DNA from 4 places in the Enterobacter sp. JS8-1 genome. Region 3 is predicted to be linked to each of the others. Evidence: predicted binding sites of a transcription regulator. Region 3 holds the regulator's gene; each other region holds the start of a gene.

Region 1 (3,423 bases), 340 kb from region 3:
GTGGCTGAGATAGCTCGCGATCACCGGTTCAGGTAAGCCCATGGTTTTTGCCAGCAGGGTAATGCTTTCCTGACGCTGGCTCTGGGTCAGGGCATCGGCCTGGGTAAAGGTATCCAGTACGCCCTGAATGAATGCGCCGTTTTTCTCCGCGTAAGGACGTGCAGCGAGATAGAACGAGCCGGTTTGTTTCAGCGTGGTGCCATCTTTCAGCACCCGCACGCCACCCTGCAGTAAGGCTGCGGAGTAGTACGGATCCCAGATGGCCCAGGCATCCACGTTCTTCTGCTGGAACGCGGCGCGCGCGTCGGCAGGCGTCAGGTAAACGGGCTGAATATCGGTGAACTTAAGCCCGGCCTCTTGTAGGGCGCGCAGCAGCAGGTTGTGTGAGCTGGAACCTTTCTGGAAAGCCACTTTATGGCCTTTAAGATCGGCAACGCTTTTAATCTCGCTATTTTCAGGGACCAGAATCACCTCGGCTTTCGGTTTAGCGGGTTCAACGCCCACATAGACCAGATCGGCCCCGGCAGCCTGAGCAAAGATAGGCGGAATATCGCCCGTGCTGCCCAAATCGATACTGCCGACGTTCAGGGCCTCCAGCATCTGTGGGCCTGCAGGGAACTCCACCCAGGAGAATTTGGTGTCCGGGAAGCGTTTTTCCAGAAGCTGATGGCTTTTCGCCAGCACCATGCTGACGCTGCCTTTCTGATAGCCGATGCGCAGGCTTTCCGGCGCGGTTTCCGCCGCATGAGCCAGCGACGACAGAGCCATCAGCCCTGCCAGTCCGATACGTGTCAGTGTTTTAAACATGAGCGACTCCTTGCGGCGGATTAAAAGCGGGAACCTCGATATCCCGGCGATGCAGCGCATGCCAGAACGTTTCCAGTGCGGCATCAAGGCGGGTTTGCAGATTCGGCGTAAAGTGGGGTTTGTGTTGATAGTCGATGACCTGTGAATCATCTGCGAAAACGCCATGCAGGATCTCCTGTGCTTTCAGGGCGTTCAGCACCGGTTTCAGGGCGTAATCCACTGCCAGTAAATGGGCAACCGTACCGCCCGTAGCCAGCGGCAGCACCACTTTGCCATCCAGCGCGCGCTCCGGAAGCAGGTCAAGCAGGGTTTTCAGTGCGCCAGAAAAAGAGGCTTTATAAATGGGAGTCGCCACAATTAAGCCATCTGCCCCCTTGAGCTGCTCGATCAGGGTTTTCAGCGCGGGGCTGTCGAAACGGGCATAGAGCAAATCTTCAGGTTCGAAGTTATGCAGATTCCAGTGGCACACTTCCACATCCAGAGCAGTGAGCTTTTCACGGGCATATTCCAGCAGGGCGCTGGAACGCGAGGGGAACCGTGGACTACCGGCCAGGGTGATGACGCGCATGTTTGCTCCTTATAACTAATTGTTTGCTTTTATCTAACATTCATAACAATTTTAAGGAGTGTGACATCGCTGGGTTATTCCACTAAATGATTTATCTGCAATTTAAATGCGAAAAAGTGCATAAGAAATAGCCATGCAGGTAAACGTTTGCGTTTTGCGCGATTTTTTTGCCGCAGGTCAATTCCCTTTCCGTGCGGGATCGCACATAATCCCCTCCCGGTTTGCACACCGGGAATCCAGGAGAGTTCATGTACTACCCCTTCGTTCGTAAAGCCCTTTTCCAGCTCGATCCTGAGCGCGCTCATGAATTTACATTCCAGCAATTACGTCGTATTACAGGCACGCCGCTGGCTGCGCTGGTGCGTCAAAATGTGCCGGAAAAACCTGTCCAATGCATGGGCCTGACTTTTAAGAATCCGCTGGGCCTGGCGGCCGGTCTGGATAAAAATGGCGAATGTATTGATGCCCTGGGCGCGATGGGGTTTGGCTCCATCGAAATCGGTACCGTTACGCCGCGTCCGCAGCCGGGTAACGACAAGCCGCGTCTGTTCCGCCTGGTCGAAGCTGAGGGGTTGATCAACCGCATGGGCTTCAACAACCTCGGTGTCGATCATCTGGTTGAGAACGTTAAAAAATCCCATTTTGATGGCGTATTAGGCATCAATATTGGTAAAAATAAAGACACGCCGGTGGAGCAGGGTAAAGATGACTATCTGATTTGTATGGAAAAAGTCTATGCCTATGCCGGTTATATTGCGGTGAATATTTCTTCACCCAATACCCCGGGCCTGCGCTCATTACAATATGGCGATGCGCTGGACGATCTTCTGAGTGCCATTAAAAATAAACAAAACGAGCTCCAGGCGATCCACCATAAATATGTTCCGGTCGCGGTTAAGATCGCGCCGGATCTTTCTATTGAAGAATTGATCCAGGTTGCCGACAGTTTAGTGCGTCATAATATTGATGGTGTGATAGCAACCAATACAACGCTCGATCGTTCTCTCGTTCAGGGAATGAAAAACTGTGACGAAGCGGGTGGGTTAAGTGGCCGTCCGGTACAATTAAAAAGTACGGAAATTATTCGCGCACTCTCTGCTGAATTACAGGGACGTCTGCCCATTATTGGTGTGGGCGGTATAGACTCTGTTATTGCTGCCCGCGAGAAGATGGCTGCCGGGGCATCACTGGTGCAAATTTATTCCGGCTTTATTTTTAAAGGCCCGCCATTGATTAAAGAAATCGTTACTCATATCTAATCTTTTCTCCTAATCAGACAACCAGGGCTTTATTTCCGGCCCTGGTTGTTTTATATTCCGTCACTGTTGCTTATTTAGTCATTATAGTCTTTTATTAATGGTGTTATAAACGAGGCGGCAAACAGGACATTTTTAGTACAGGACGTTTGGGGACGGGAGAGACACATGCGAATTAAACCTGACGATAACTGGCGCTGGTATTTTTGCGACGAGCACGATCGAATGATGCTCGATTTAGCCAATGGCATGTTGTTTCGTTCACGTTTTCCGCGTCGAATGTTAACCCCGGACGCTTTCTCGCCGTCAGGCTTTTGTGTGGACGATGCTGCGCTTTATTTTTCCTTCGAAGAAAAATGCCGCGACCTGATGCTCTCCAAAGAACAGCGCGCTGAGCTGGTCCTGAATGCGCTGGTGGCTATCCGTTTCTTGAAACCGCAAATGCCAAAAAGCTGGCATTTTCTTGCACATGGCATGAGCTGGACCCCGGCAACGGGCGATGCGGCAAGCGTCAATCTGAGTGATACTGCAGAAGAGGTGAATTTGCTGGTCGTTGAACCCGGTGAAAACGCCGCGCTCTGTTTGTTAGCGCAGCCCGGCGTGACCATTGCCGGGCGAGTTATGCAGTTAGGTGATGCGATTAAAGTCATGAATGACAGGCTGAAGCCACAGCTGCGCGTTGATTCGTTCAGCCTTGAACAGGCCGTTTAAGCTTCCAGCTGGACGGACGTTTTCGGCACACAGCTGCAGCATAAAATCGTACCGTCATCACCTACCGCCGATTTCTTCAGC
Region 2 (3,423 bases), 360 kb from region 3:
GTCGATCCCGGCGGTGACGCTGAGAAAATCAAGCAGGAAGTCGCAGCAAGCGGCGTTACGCTGATGCAGATTTTGCTCACTCATGGTCATCTTGACCATGTGGGTGCTGCGGCTGAACTGGCTGAACACTACGGTGTGCCGGTGATCGGCCCGGAAAAAGAAGATGAGTTCTGGCTGCAGGGGTTACCCGCCCAAAGCCGCATGTTTGGCCTTGATGAGTGTCTGCCATTGACGCCCGATCGTTGGTTAAACGAAGGAGATCGCGTTACCGTAGGGAATGTGACTTTACAGGTGTTGCATTGTCCTGGGCATACGCCAGGCCATATCGTCTTCTTTGATGACCAGTCACGTCTGCTGATTTCCGGCGATGTTATTTTCAAAGGTGGCGTAGGACGCAGCGATTTCCCGCGCGGCGATCACGGTCAGCTGATTCAGTCGATTAAACAAAAGTTATTGCCGCTGGGTGATGACGTCACGTTTATCGCAGGACACGGTCCGATGTCGACGCTGGGCTATGAACGGCTCCATAACCCGTTCCTTCAGGACGAAATGCCTGTCTGGTAACCCGAATAAAAAAAAGCCTGCATAATGCAGGCTTTTTTATGGGCGCAACTTACAGTACGGCGACAATCGCTTCGCACAGTGGCGCCATGTTGTCAGGCGTCATGCCTGCAACGTTCACGCGGCCAGACGCTACGGCGTACACGCCAAACTCTTCACGCAAACGCAGAACCTGCTCTTTGGTCAGGCCGCTGAAAGAGAACATGCCGTTCTGTTTGATGATAAAGCTGAAGTCGCGGTCAGCGCCTTTCTCAGCCAGCGTGTTCACGAACAGCAGGCGCATACGCTGAATGCGCTGGCGCATATCGTTCAGCTCTTGTTCCCAGATCGCGCGCAGGGCATCGTTGCTCAGGATGGTGGCAACAACAGACGCACCGTGTGCCGGTGGGTTAGAGTAATTAGCGCGGATCACGGACTTCATCTGGCTGAACGCACGATCGACGGTCTCTTCGTTTGCCGCGACCAGCGTACAGGCACCTACGCGCTCATTGTACAGGCCGAAATTCTTGGAATAGGAACTCGCCACAATCAGTTCCTGATGCACGGCTGCGAATGCGCGCAGGCCTTCCGCATCTTCTTCCAGACCACGGGCAAAGCCCTGATAGGCGAAGTCAAACAGCGGCAGCCAGCCTTTCTCCACGGACAACTTAGCCAGCTGTTCCCACTGCTCCAGCGTCGGGTCAATACCGGTTGGGTTATGGCAGCAACCGTGGAACAGCACCACGTCACCTGCCTGCGCTTCGCTCAGGCTTGCCAGCAGGCCGTCAAAGTCGAGAGAGTGATTTGCCGCGTCGTAGTAAGCATATTCACGTACTTCCAGACCCGCAGAGTTGAAGACGCTCTTGTGGTTTGGCCAGCTTGGGTTGCTCACCCATACGCGCTTAACAGAGGTGTTTTTCGCCAGGAAATCCGCCGCAACGCGCAGCGCGCCGGTACCGCCAGGGGTTTGTGCTGTGCGAGCGCGTTTGCTGCTCACAATTTCGCTGCCTTTACCGAACAGCAGCTCCTGGGTGCAGCGACCAAATTCAGGGATACCATCAATACCAAGGTAGTTTTTGGTGGTTTCGTTTTCCAGCAGATACTGTTCAGCTTTTTTAACGCTGGTCAGGACCGGGGTTTTGCCGGTTTCATCTTTATATACACCAATACCCAGGTTGATTTTGCCAGGGCGGTCGTCGGCACGAAACAGATCGGCCAGGCCCAGAATAGGGTCGGCAGGAGCGGCGGTAATGTTCTCAAACATGACGAAGTTCCATTGTGATTACAGAAGTGAAATCCGCTATCAGGTTAACGGTAGATTTACAAAATGCCAACCGTTTGCGACGAAAAGCGTGCGGCTTTTCAAAAGTCGCCATTATTTTCTGTCGGGCATAAAAAAACAGGGCCGAAGCCCTGTTCATTAAGCATATAACAACGTGGTGTACTGATTAGAACTGGTAAACCAGACCTACAGCAACGGTATCATCGTTATTGATGCCCAGTTTGTTGTCGTCTTTCAGCTGGTTGATCTGGTAGTCAACATAGGTGGACATGTTTTTGTTGAAGTAGTAAGTCGCACCGATGTCGATGTAGTTGATGTAATCTTCATCACCCACGCCTTCTACGTCTTTCGCTTTAGATTTGTAGTAAGCGATGGATGGACGCAGACCGAAATCGAACTGGTACTGTGCAACAACAGAGAAGTCCTGAGTTTTGTTAGCGAAGCCGTTGCTGCCCAGACGAGCCGCGTTACGCATTTCACCGTACAGCGCTGCCAGGTAGATGTTGTTCGCATCGTATTTCAGACCGGTTGCCCACTGCTCAGCTTTATCGCCTTTACCCCACTGCAGAGTCTGCTGGTTGTTGGTACGGTCAGCTGCGCCGTAAGCACCTACAACACCGAAGCCGTCGAAATCGTAGCTAACAGAAGTTGCCCAGCCGTCGCCGTTGGAACGTACTGCATCAGTACGCTCGTTTTTGCCCAGGTACTGAACGCCAAAGTTCAGACCGTCAACCAGGCCGAAGAAGCCGCTGTTACGGTAAGTCGCCAGGCCACCGGTACGGCCTGAGAAGAAGTTGTCGCTCACGCCGGTGTCGCCGCCGAATTCTGGCAGCATATCGGTGATGCCGATGGCGTCATAGACCAGACCGTAGTTACGACCGTAGTCGAAGGAGCCTGCGTCACCGAATTTCAGACCTGCGAATGCCAGACGGGTTTTGTTACCGGTCTGTGCATCGGAGCCTTCAGAGTTGTTACCCTGGAAGTTGTATTCCCACTGACCGTAACCGGCCAGCTGGTCGTTGATCTGGGTTTCGCCTTTGAAGCCCAGACGCGCGTAAGTCATGTCGCCATCGTTGCCGTCATTATCAGAGAAGTAATGCAGACCAACAGCTTTCCCGTAAAGATCTAATTTGTTGCCGTCTTTGTTATAGATTTCTGCAGCGTTTGCTGCACCGGCTACCAGCAGGGCAGGGATAACCACTGCCAGGATATTGCGCTTCATCATTATTTATTACCCTCATTGGTTTTTTTATGACACTCGCCACTGCCGTCAATAAATTCTGTCAATAAATATTTCCGGAACTATTGATGAGAGTTAGGTGTCTTTATGTATCTGACAGGCATCTTTCCATTCATAGAACCGTTTCGCTAGCCTGAAAGTGCTACAATTCTCAAGATTGGGTAACAAAAAGAAATAATGTGTAACTGGATATGTATTTTTGGGAACTTTGTGAACCATCTCAAATTTCAGAGAGAGTTGGTTAATTAAGCGGCGGTTTCATTCCTATATATATGAATTGCTTATGTTTAATTTGGCTAAAGGCAATTCATATAAACAGCGGTTAAACGGCTCATCTTTTCTTGTGACCGCGAAAGGCCTT
Region 3 (3,423 bases):
CTGCTTGTGCTTCGGAACCACGCTTGCCGCAACAACCGAGCCCAGACCGAAAAATGCGCCATGGTTCAAACTGGTCAGAATACGCGACAGCATCAGAGTGGTGTAATCCGGCGCAATCGCGGAGAGCACGTTGCCCAGCGTAAAGATCGCCATCAAAAATATCAGCGCATTGCGACGCGCGCGGTGCGACAGCAGCAGCGTCATCAGCGGAGCCCCGACCATCACGCCGATGGCATAGGCGCTGATTAACATCCCGGCCGCAGGAATAGAGACGTCTACACCGCGTGCGATAACAGGCAGTAACCCCATTGGGGAGAATTCAGTGGTGCCAATCCCAAAGGCGCCAATCGCCAGGGCCAGCAGAGGAAAATTGATTTTCATGAGTCAACTCCGGATGCCGTGTCATCACGCGACACAGAACTAAGAAGTCAAAAGCATGACATCAATCACAAAATTTGAGAAGTTAACATTTTGGCAAAAGATTTTTGCCGGAGAGGTAACAATAGGAAGCAAATGAGGAGGGAGAGGACTCTCCCCCCGCGTAAATCAGTGCAGCGCAGCCGTCAAACCACCGGCAACAATCAATGCCAGCACGATAAAGGTGGTCACCAGCGAAAACTTCAGATCGGAACTCATCAATTTTTCTCCTTTTAATCACCCCACGAAAAGTGAGCTTGCTCATTTTTACACAGTTTACGTCAAAAATCTTCCTGGATTTAAACTGATATCCACTTTAGCTCTTCCCCTTTTCATCAAGATAGGACAAAATTCCACGCTAAATTTATTAGCGTACCGGCCATTGACCCCCTCCTGACGTCCTGTGTCGTTTTCCCGGCGTGTCGCAACTCAAGATTGCGTAATAAGGGTGAGAGAAGGCAAACGTTTACCTTCAAGTTTTTCAGGAGTTTAGGATATGGTCTGGAGTGACATTGAATGGCAACAATAAAAGACGTAGCAAAACGCGCAAACGTTTCCACTACAACCGTATCACATGTAATTAACAAAACCCGCTTCGTCGCGGAAGAGACGCGCAACGCCGTCTGGGCGGCGATCAAGGAGTTACATTACTCCCCAAGTGCGGTTGCGCGCAGCCTGAAGGTGAATCACACCAAGTCGATTGGCTTGCTGGCGACCAGCAGTGAAGCGGCCTACTTTGCCGAAATCATCGAAGCCGTTGAGAAAAACTGCTTCCAGAAAGGCTATACGCTGATTCTGGGCAACGCGTGGAACAGCATTGAGAAGCAGCGCGCCTACCTGTCGATGATGGCGCAAAAGCGCGTCGATGGCCTGCTGGTAATGTGTTCTGAATACCCAGAGTCCGTACTTTCCATGCTGGAAGAGTACCGCCACATCCCGATGGTGGTGATGGACTGGGGCGAAGCACGCGCGGACTTCACCGATTCCGTTATCGATAATGCCTTTGAAGGCGGCTATATGGCCGGTCGTTATCTGATCGAACGCGGTCACCGCGAGATTGGCGTGATCCCGGGTCCGCTGGAGCGCAACACCGGTGCGGGCCGTCTGGCCGGGTTTATGAAGGCAATGGAAGAGGCACTCATCACCGTGCCGGAAAACTGGATCGTTCAAGGCGACTTTGAGCCGGAATCTGGTTACCGCGCAATGCAGCAGATTGTCTCCCAACCGCATCGCCCAACGGCTGTTTTCTGTGGTGGCGATATTATGGCGATGGGCGCACTCTGCGCCGCCGACGAGCTGGGCCTGCGGGTGCCGCAGGATATTTCCGTGATCGGGTATGACAACGTGCGTAACGCGCGCTTCTTCACCCCGGCGCTGACCACTATTCACCAGCCAAAAGACTCGCTGGGCGAAACGGCTTTCAACATGCTGATGGACAGGATCGTCAACAAGCGTGAAGAATCCCAGTCGATTGAAGTTCACCCACGCCTCATCGAGCGCCGCTCCGTGGCGGACGGTCCTTTCCGCGACTATCGCCGTTAATCGCTTACGGAGCCAGTTATGCTGGCTCCCGTAGCCACTCCCGATTCAACGTTTCACTGTCTCCCAGATAATCCAGAAGCCAGGCCATCGCAGGCGATACGTCGTTTTGCTGCCAGGTCAGACAGCAGGCCGCATCCGGGAACGGATTTTCCAGCGTCAGCGCTGTCCACTCTCCGGTATCGATGCGCGGACGCGCGAAGTGAACGGGCACCATCGCCACGCACAGCCCCGCAGAAAGACAGGTTGCCGACGATTCCCAGTCAGGGGCCACCACGCGGCGCTGGTTGTCCAGTAGCCAGGTGATGCGCTTGGGCAGCGAGCGCGAGGTATCTTCCAGCACCAGCGACGGCCAGTTGCGCAGCGTGTCATCGCTGAGAGGGCCTTCCATTGCCGCCAGCGGATGTTCGCTGGAGACAACGCAGGTCCAGCTCAGCATCCCCATATCGCGAAACGCATAGCGTCCCCCAACGGGGATCGCCTGCGTTGCACCAATCGCCATCTCCACCCTGCCATCCGCCAGCGCATCCCAGACGCCGTTGAACACCTCTTGGGAGACCCGCAGTTCGACATCAGAAAAATGACGATAGAAATCCACGATCATTTGCCGGGTCCGTTCCGGCTTAACGATATTATCCACCGCGATGGAGAGATGGCCTCGCCAGCCGTTAGCGATCTGCTGACACTGCTCGCGGGTGATCTGCATTTTTTTGATAACAGAACGCCCTTCCTTCAAAAACCACGCGCCTGCAGGCGTTAATTCCACGTCGCGATGACGCCGCTCGAACAGCGGAACCGCCAGCCACTCTTCCAGCTGACGCACGGTGTAACTGATCGCCGAGGGTACGCGGTGTAACTCCTGCGCGGCACCGGTGAAACTGCCGTTACGGGCAACAGCATCCACAACTTCAAGAGAATAATCTGACCACATGTTCTGCCTGCAAAAAATTTGAATGCACTCTGCAAATATTAGCGTTTCACAAGCCGCTTTGCACTCCCTACACTCTGCGCCAACGTACACCTGCCTCCTCAGGAGAATAAAACAATGCAACCCAGGAAAGGATTTTTAGTCTGGCTCGGCGGCTTAAGCGTGCTGGGCTTTTTAGCGACCGACATGTATCTGCCCGCATTTGCCGCGATGCAGGAAGATCTGCAAACCCCCGCAGCCGCTATCAGCGCCAGCCTGAGCCTGTTCCTCGCCGGTTTTGCCTTCGCACAACTCCTCTGGGGGCCACTCTCCGATCGCTTTGGTCGTAAACCGGTGCTGCTGCTGGGTCTGGCTATTTTTGCCGTGGGCTGCCTGGGCATGCTGTGGGTACGCGATGCCACCTGGCTGCTGGTACTGCGATTCATTCAGGCCGTTGGCGTCTGTGCTGCAGCGGTGACCTGGCAGGCGCTGGTGACCGATTATTATCCGGCATCCCGCACTAACCGAATTTTCGCCACCATTATGCCGCTGGTCGGTCT
Region 4 (3,423 bases), 1.6 Mb from region 3:
CGAAATACCCCCTCTCCGGTGCCATCTTCACCCTGCCCGTCAGCGTGGCAGGGATGAAGAAAAGTCGATTTATTGAACATTAAGCCGGGTCAACCGGGACCACGTTCTCGCTCGGATAGCAGCCCAGCACTTTCATGGAGCGCGTGATTTCGCCGAGTTCGCGCAGGGCTTTCTGCATGGATGCAGATTCCAGGTTGGCCTGGATATCGAGGTAGAACATCTCTTCCCACGGATTACCGTGGATCGGACGTGATTCCAGCTTTGTCATGATCAGATTGTGATTACGCAGTACCAACAGCGCTTCAACCAGTGCGCCTGCCTGCTGGCCGGTAGCCATAAGCAGGGTCGTTTTTGCCGGAACCTGATCCGAGACATCAATCGCTTTACGCGCCAGCACCACGAAACGGGTGATGTTTTGCGTCTGGTTTGCCAGATTGCGTTCAAGCACCTGCAGGCCATACAGCGCGCCACCCGCTTCGCTGCCGAGCGCGGCGACGGTTGGAGAGTTAGCCTGCGCCACTTTTTCCATCGCCGCCGAGGTGCTTTCAGTGTACTCAATTTTCCAGTTCGGATAGCGGTTAAGGAACTGGCTGCACTGTTGGAACGGTTGAGGATGGCTGTAAACCGTTTCGATCTTACTCAGGTCGGTTGAGCCGGAGACCAGCACGCAGTGGTCGATTGGGATTGTCAGCTCGCCAACCAGCGACAGGCTGGTGTGCTGGAGCAGATCGTAGACATCATTAATGGCGCCGGAACTGGTGTTCTCAATAGGCACCACGGCGTAGTCCGCCTGGCCGGTTTCTACCTGATTGAAAATATCAGCAAATTTCGCACAGCCGCTCTCAATGAACTCTTCGAAATGGCGGGCAGCGTACTGGCGCGCAGCCAGGTGGGAGTAGGAGCCTTTTGGACCGAGGAACGCGACGCGTGCAGAGTGCGGGTTGGTTTTGTTCAGATGCTGCTGGAGCAATGCTTGCTGGGTCAGAACGGAATCTTCGATGATGAGCTGGAACAAACGGGTGATGTAGTGGGCATCAAGATGATGCGCTTTGCCGAGCTGAATCAACCGTTCCAGTAAATCGCGCTCGCGGTCGATATCGCGCACGGGGCGGTGAGAGTCCAGCTTGGCTTTACCCACCTCGACGGCGAGGGCGCGGCGTTCGGCCAACAGCGCCAGTAATTTCTCGTCCAGCGCGCTGATTTTTACGCGCAGATCCAGTAACGGGTTTTCCGGTGTCATAGTGTTGCCTGTCTCGTTTTATCGTTATCAATAAAAAAGGCCTCCCGCTGTGGGAGGCCTTGTTGTTCGTCTTCGCATTCTTTATCACACGACGAAACGCCTCCCAGTCAGGGGAAGGTAAAAAAGAATGCGAAGAAGAACGGCGTAAGTTTCATAAAGTCATCCTGAAATTGATACCGTTAAAGTACCCGTACTGTTTTCACCCTGTCAATAAAAAACGCGCCCGAAGGCGCGTTGGCGGTACACTCAATTTAAAGGATTACTCTTCTTCAACTTCTTCCGCGAAGCTGGCGTCTTTCACCGATGTTGTGGCGCGACGGGCTTCACCTTTGTGTTGCACTTTATTGAGCTGCCGTTCCAGCTTGTTGATCAAATCGTTAATAGCGGTGTACATATCCTCGTGTTTTGCGCTGGCGACCAGATGGCCGTTTGGAGTATTGATAGTTGCGTCAGCGATGAAACCCTGCGGTTCCTTGGACAGAATGATATGTGGGTTAATCAAATGTGTTTGCCATTTATCCAGTTTGGCGAGACGGTCTGCGACGTGCTGGCGAATTGCCGGAGTAATTTCCATTTGTTTACTGGTAATGTTCATTGTCATAAATTTTACCTCTTGTCTTTCCGTCTTGGTGATTCCAGCATACCCGACCTAATGTCAAAATGTGTGATTTAGATCACGTTATTTTGTCACTTTTTGTCAGGGAATCTTTTTTGTGAGGCAGGGCAGGAAGAGGTGAGATTTACCTTGTCGAAGATAAAAATTGGGGCCATAGTTGACTGGATGTGTTGAGGCTAAAGCGCTTCAGCGGGTGACAGAAATGAATAAAAAAATCGGCAGCCCTGAGGCTGCCGATTTGCATTGACGCTTCTGTCAGGTGTTGCTGCTGTTCGCGGCGATGATTTTCGCGACCTTTTCAGCCTGCGAAGTCATCTGCATCTGACGATAGGCATTTTCCATCAGCTTCAGGCCATCGCGCGTTGCCTGAGTGTCCGGGTAGTCACGCAGCATACCTTCAACACGGTTAACCACAGCAACCCAAGCGCCACGGCGGGTGTAGTACTCAGCCACGGAGTATTCATATTTCGCCAGACGATCTTTCAGGAACACCAGACGCTTGGTGGCATCGGTAATGTACTGACTGTTCGGGTAGCCGCGCACCAGCTTGGAGAAGTCATTGAAGGCATCACGTGCGTGCTGCGGGTCACGGTCAGAACGATCCACGCCGAAGAAGCCCTGCAGTGCACTGTCATCCAACGCCATGTTGGTCAGTCCGCGCATATACATGACATAATCGATGTTAGGATGAGTTGGGTTCAGACGCATGAAGCGATCGATGGTGGCCTGAGCCAGCGGAAGATCGGCATTTTTATAGTACGCGTAGATAAGATCTAACTGTACCTGCTGTGAATAGGGACCAAATGGATAGCGATTATCCAACGCTTCCAGTTGCGTTATCGCCTGTTTCCAGTTACCGTCCTGCAACTTTTGTTGTGCAGTCGCATAGATTTCATTCGGCGGATTGTCAGGGACCTGTTCATTTGAACCGGAGCAGCCCACCAAAGCCAGGCTCAACGTGGCCGCTGCCACCAGATATTTCATGCGCGTCATGACGTTTTGACTTTCCTCAAATGTTTGTCCGGGAGAAACTCTGTTCCTGCTCCCGATTAAGACCAGCTACAATAGCACACTATATTAAACGGCAAAGCCGTAAAACCCAACGTTAAACGAAGAAGCAGTTTATGGCACAACGAGTAGAACTCACCGCAACAGTCTCCGAAAATCAGCTCGGTCAACGCTTAGATCAGGCTTTGGCCGAATTGTTCCCTGATTATTCGCGTTCACGCATAAAAGAATGGATCCTTGACCAGCGCGTGATGGTAAACGGCAAGATCTGGGACAAACCAAAAGAGAAAGTGTTAGGTGGGGAAGCTGTCGCCATCAATGCTGAAATCGAAGAGGAAATCCGCTTCGAGCCGCAGGATATCCCACTGGACATCGTCTATGAAGATGATGACATTCTGGTGATCAACAAGCCGCGCGACCTGGTTGTTCATCCGGGCGCGGGGAATCCTGACGGTACGGTACTTAACGCACTTCTCCATTATTATCCGCCAATCGTTGATGTACCGCGCGCCGGTATTGTGCACCGTCTGGATAAAGACACCACGGGTCTGATGGTAGT

What was found. The regulator PurR, encoded in region 3, represses purine synthesis genes. The targets are predictions, from matches to a motif close to CANGCAAACGTTTGCNTG.
Region 1: the regulator PurR is predicted to act here: its motif matches at 1,512-1,529, upstream of pyrD (quinone-dependent dihydroorotate dehydrogenase).
Region 2: the regulator PurR is predicted to act here: its motif matches at 1,868-1,885, upstream of ACOQH0_RS07820 (amino acid aminotransferase).
Region 4: the regulator PurR is predicted to act here: its motif matches at 1,939-1,956, upstream of raiA (ribosome-associated translation inhibitor RaiA).

Annotation. Positions count from the first base shown of each region.
Region 1 covers NZ_CP185805.1:1,683,973-1,687,395, forward strand. The annotation lists gene ACOQH0_RS07860 (sulfonate ABC transporter substrate-binding protein) at 1-807, opposite strand, end outside; gene ssuE (NADPH-dependent FMN reductase) at 800-1,375, opposite strand; gene pyrD (quinone-dependent dihydroorotate dehydrogenase) at 1,624-2,634, shown strand; gene zapC (cell division protein ZapC) at 2,800-3,342, shown strand; gene ACOQH0_RS07880 (YcbX family protein) at 3,339-3,423, opposite strand, start outside.
Region 2 covers NZ_CP185805.1:1,671,767-1,675,189, forward strand. The annotation lists gene ACOQH0_RS07815 (MBL fold metallo-hydrolase) at 1-564, shown strand, start outside; gene ACOQH0_RS07820 (amino acid aminotransferase) at 614-1,804, opposite strand; gene ompF (porin OmpF) at 1,989-3,047, opposite strand.
Region 3 covers NZ_CP185805.1:2,028,825-2,032,247, reverse strand. The annotation lists gene ACOQH0_RS09660 (MFS transporter) at 1-381, opposite strand, end outside; gene ACOQH0_RS09655 (YnhF family membrane protein) at 547-636, opposite strand; gene purR (HTH-type transcriptional repressor PurR) at 934-1,959, shown strand; gene punR (DNA-binding transcriptional activator PunR) at 1,976-2,887, opposite strand; gene punC (purine nucleoside transporter PunC) at 3,002-3,423, shown strand, end outside.
Region 4 covers NZ_CP185805.1:3,597,324-3,600,746, reverse strand. The annotation lists gene ACOQH0_RS17035 (SMP-30/gluconolactonase/LRE family protein) at 1-83, shown strand, start outside; gene pheA (bifunctional chorismate mutase/prephenate dehydratase) at 80-1,240, opposite strand; Phe leader region at 1,271-1,396, opposite strand; gene pheL (pheA operon leader peptide PheL) at 1,348-1,395, opposite strand; gene raiA (ribosome-associated translation inhibitor RaiA) at 1,500-1,841, opposite strand; gene bamD (outer membrane protein assembly factor BamD) at 2,112-2,849, opposite strand; gene rluD (23S rRNA pseudouridine(1911/1915/1917) synthase RluD) at 2,981-3,423, shown strand, end outside.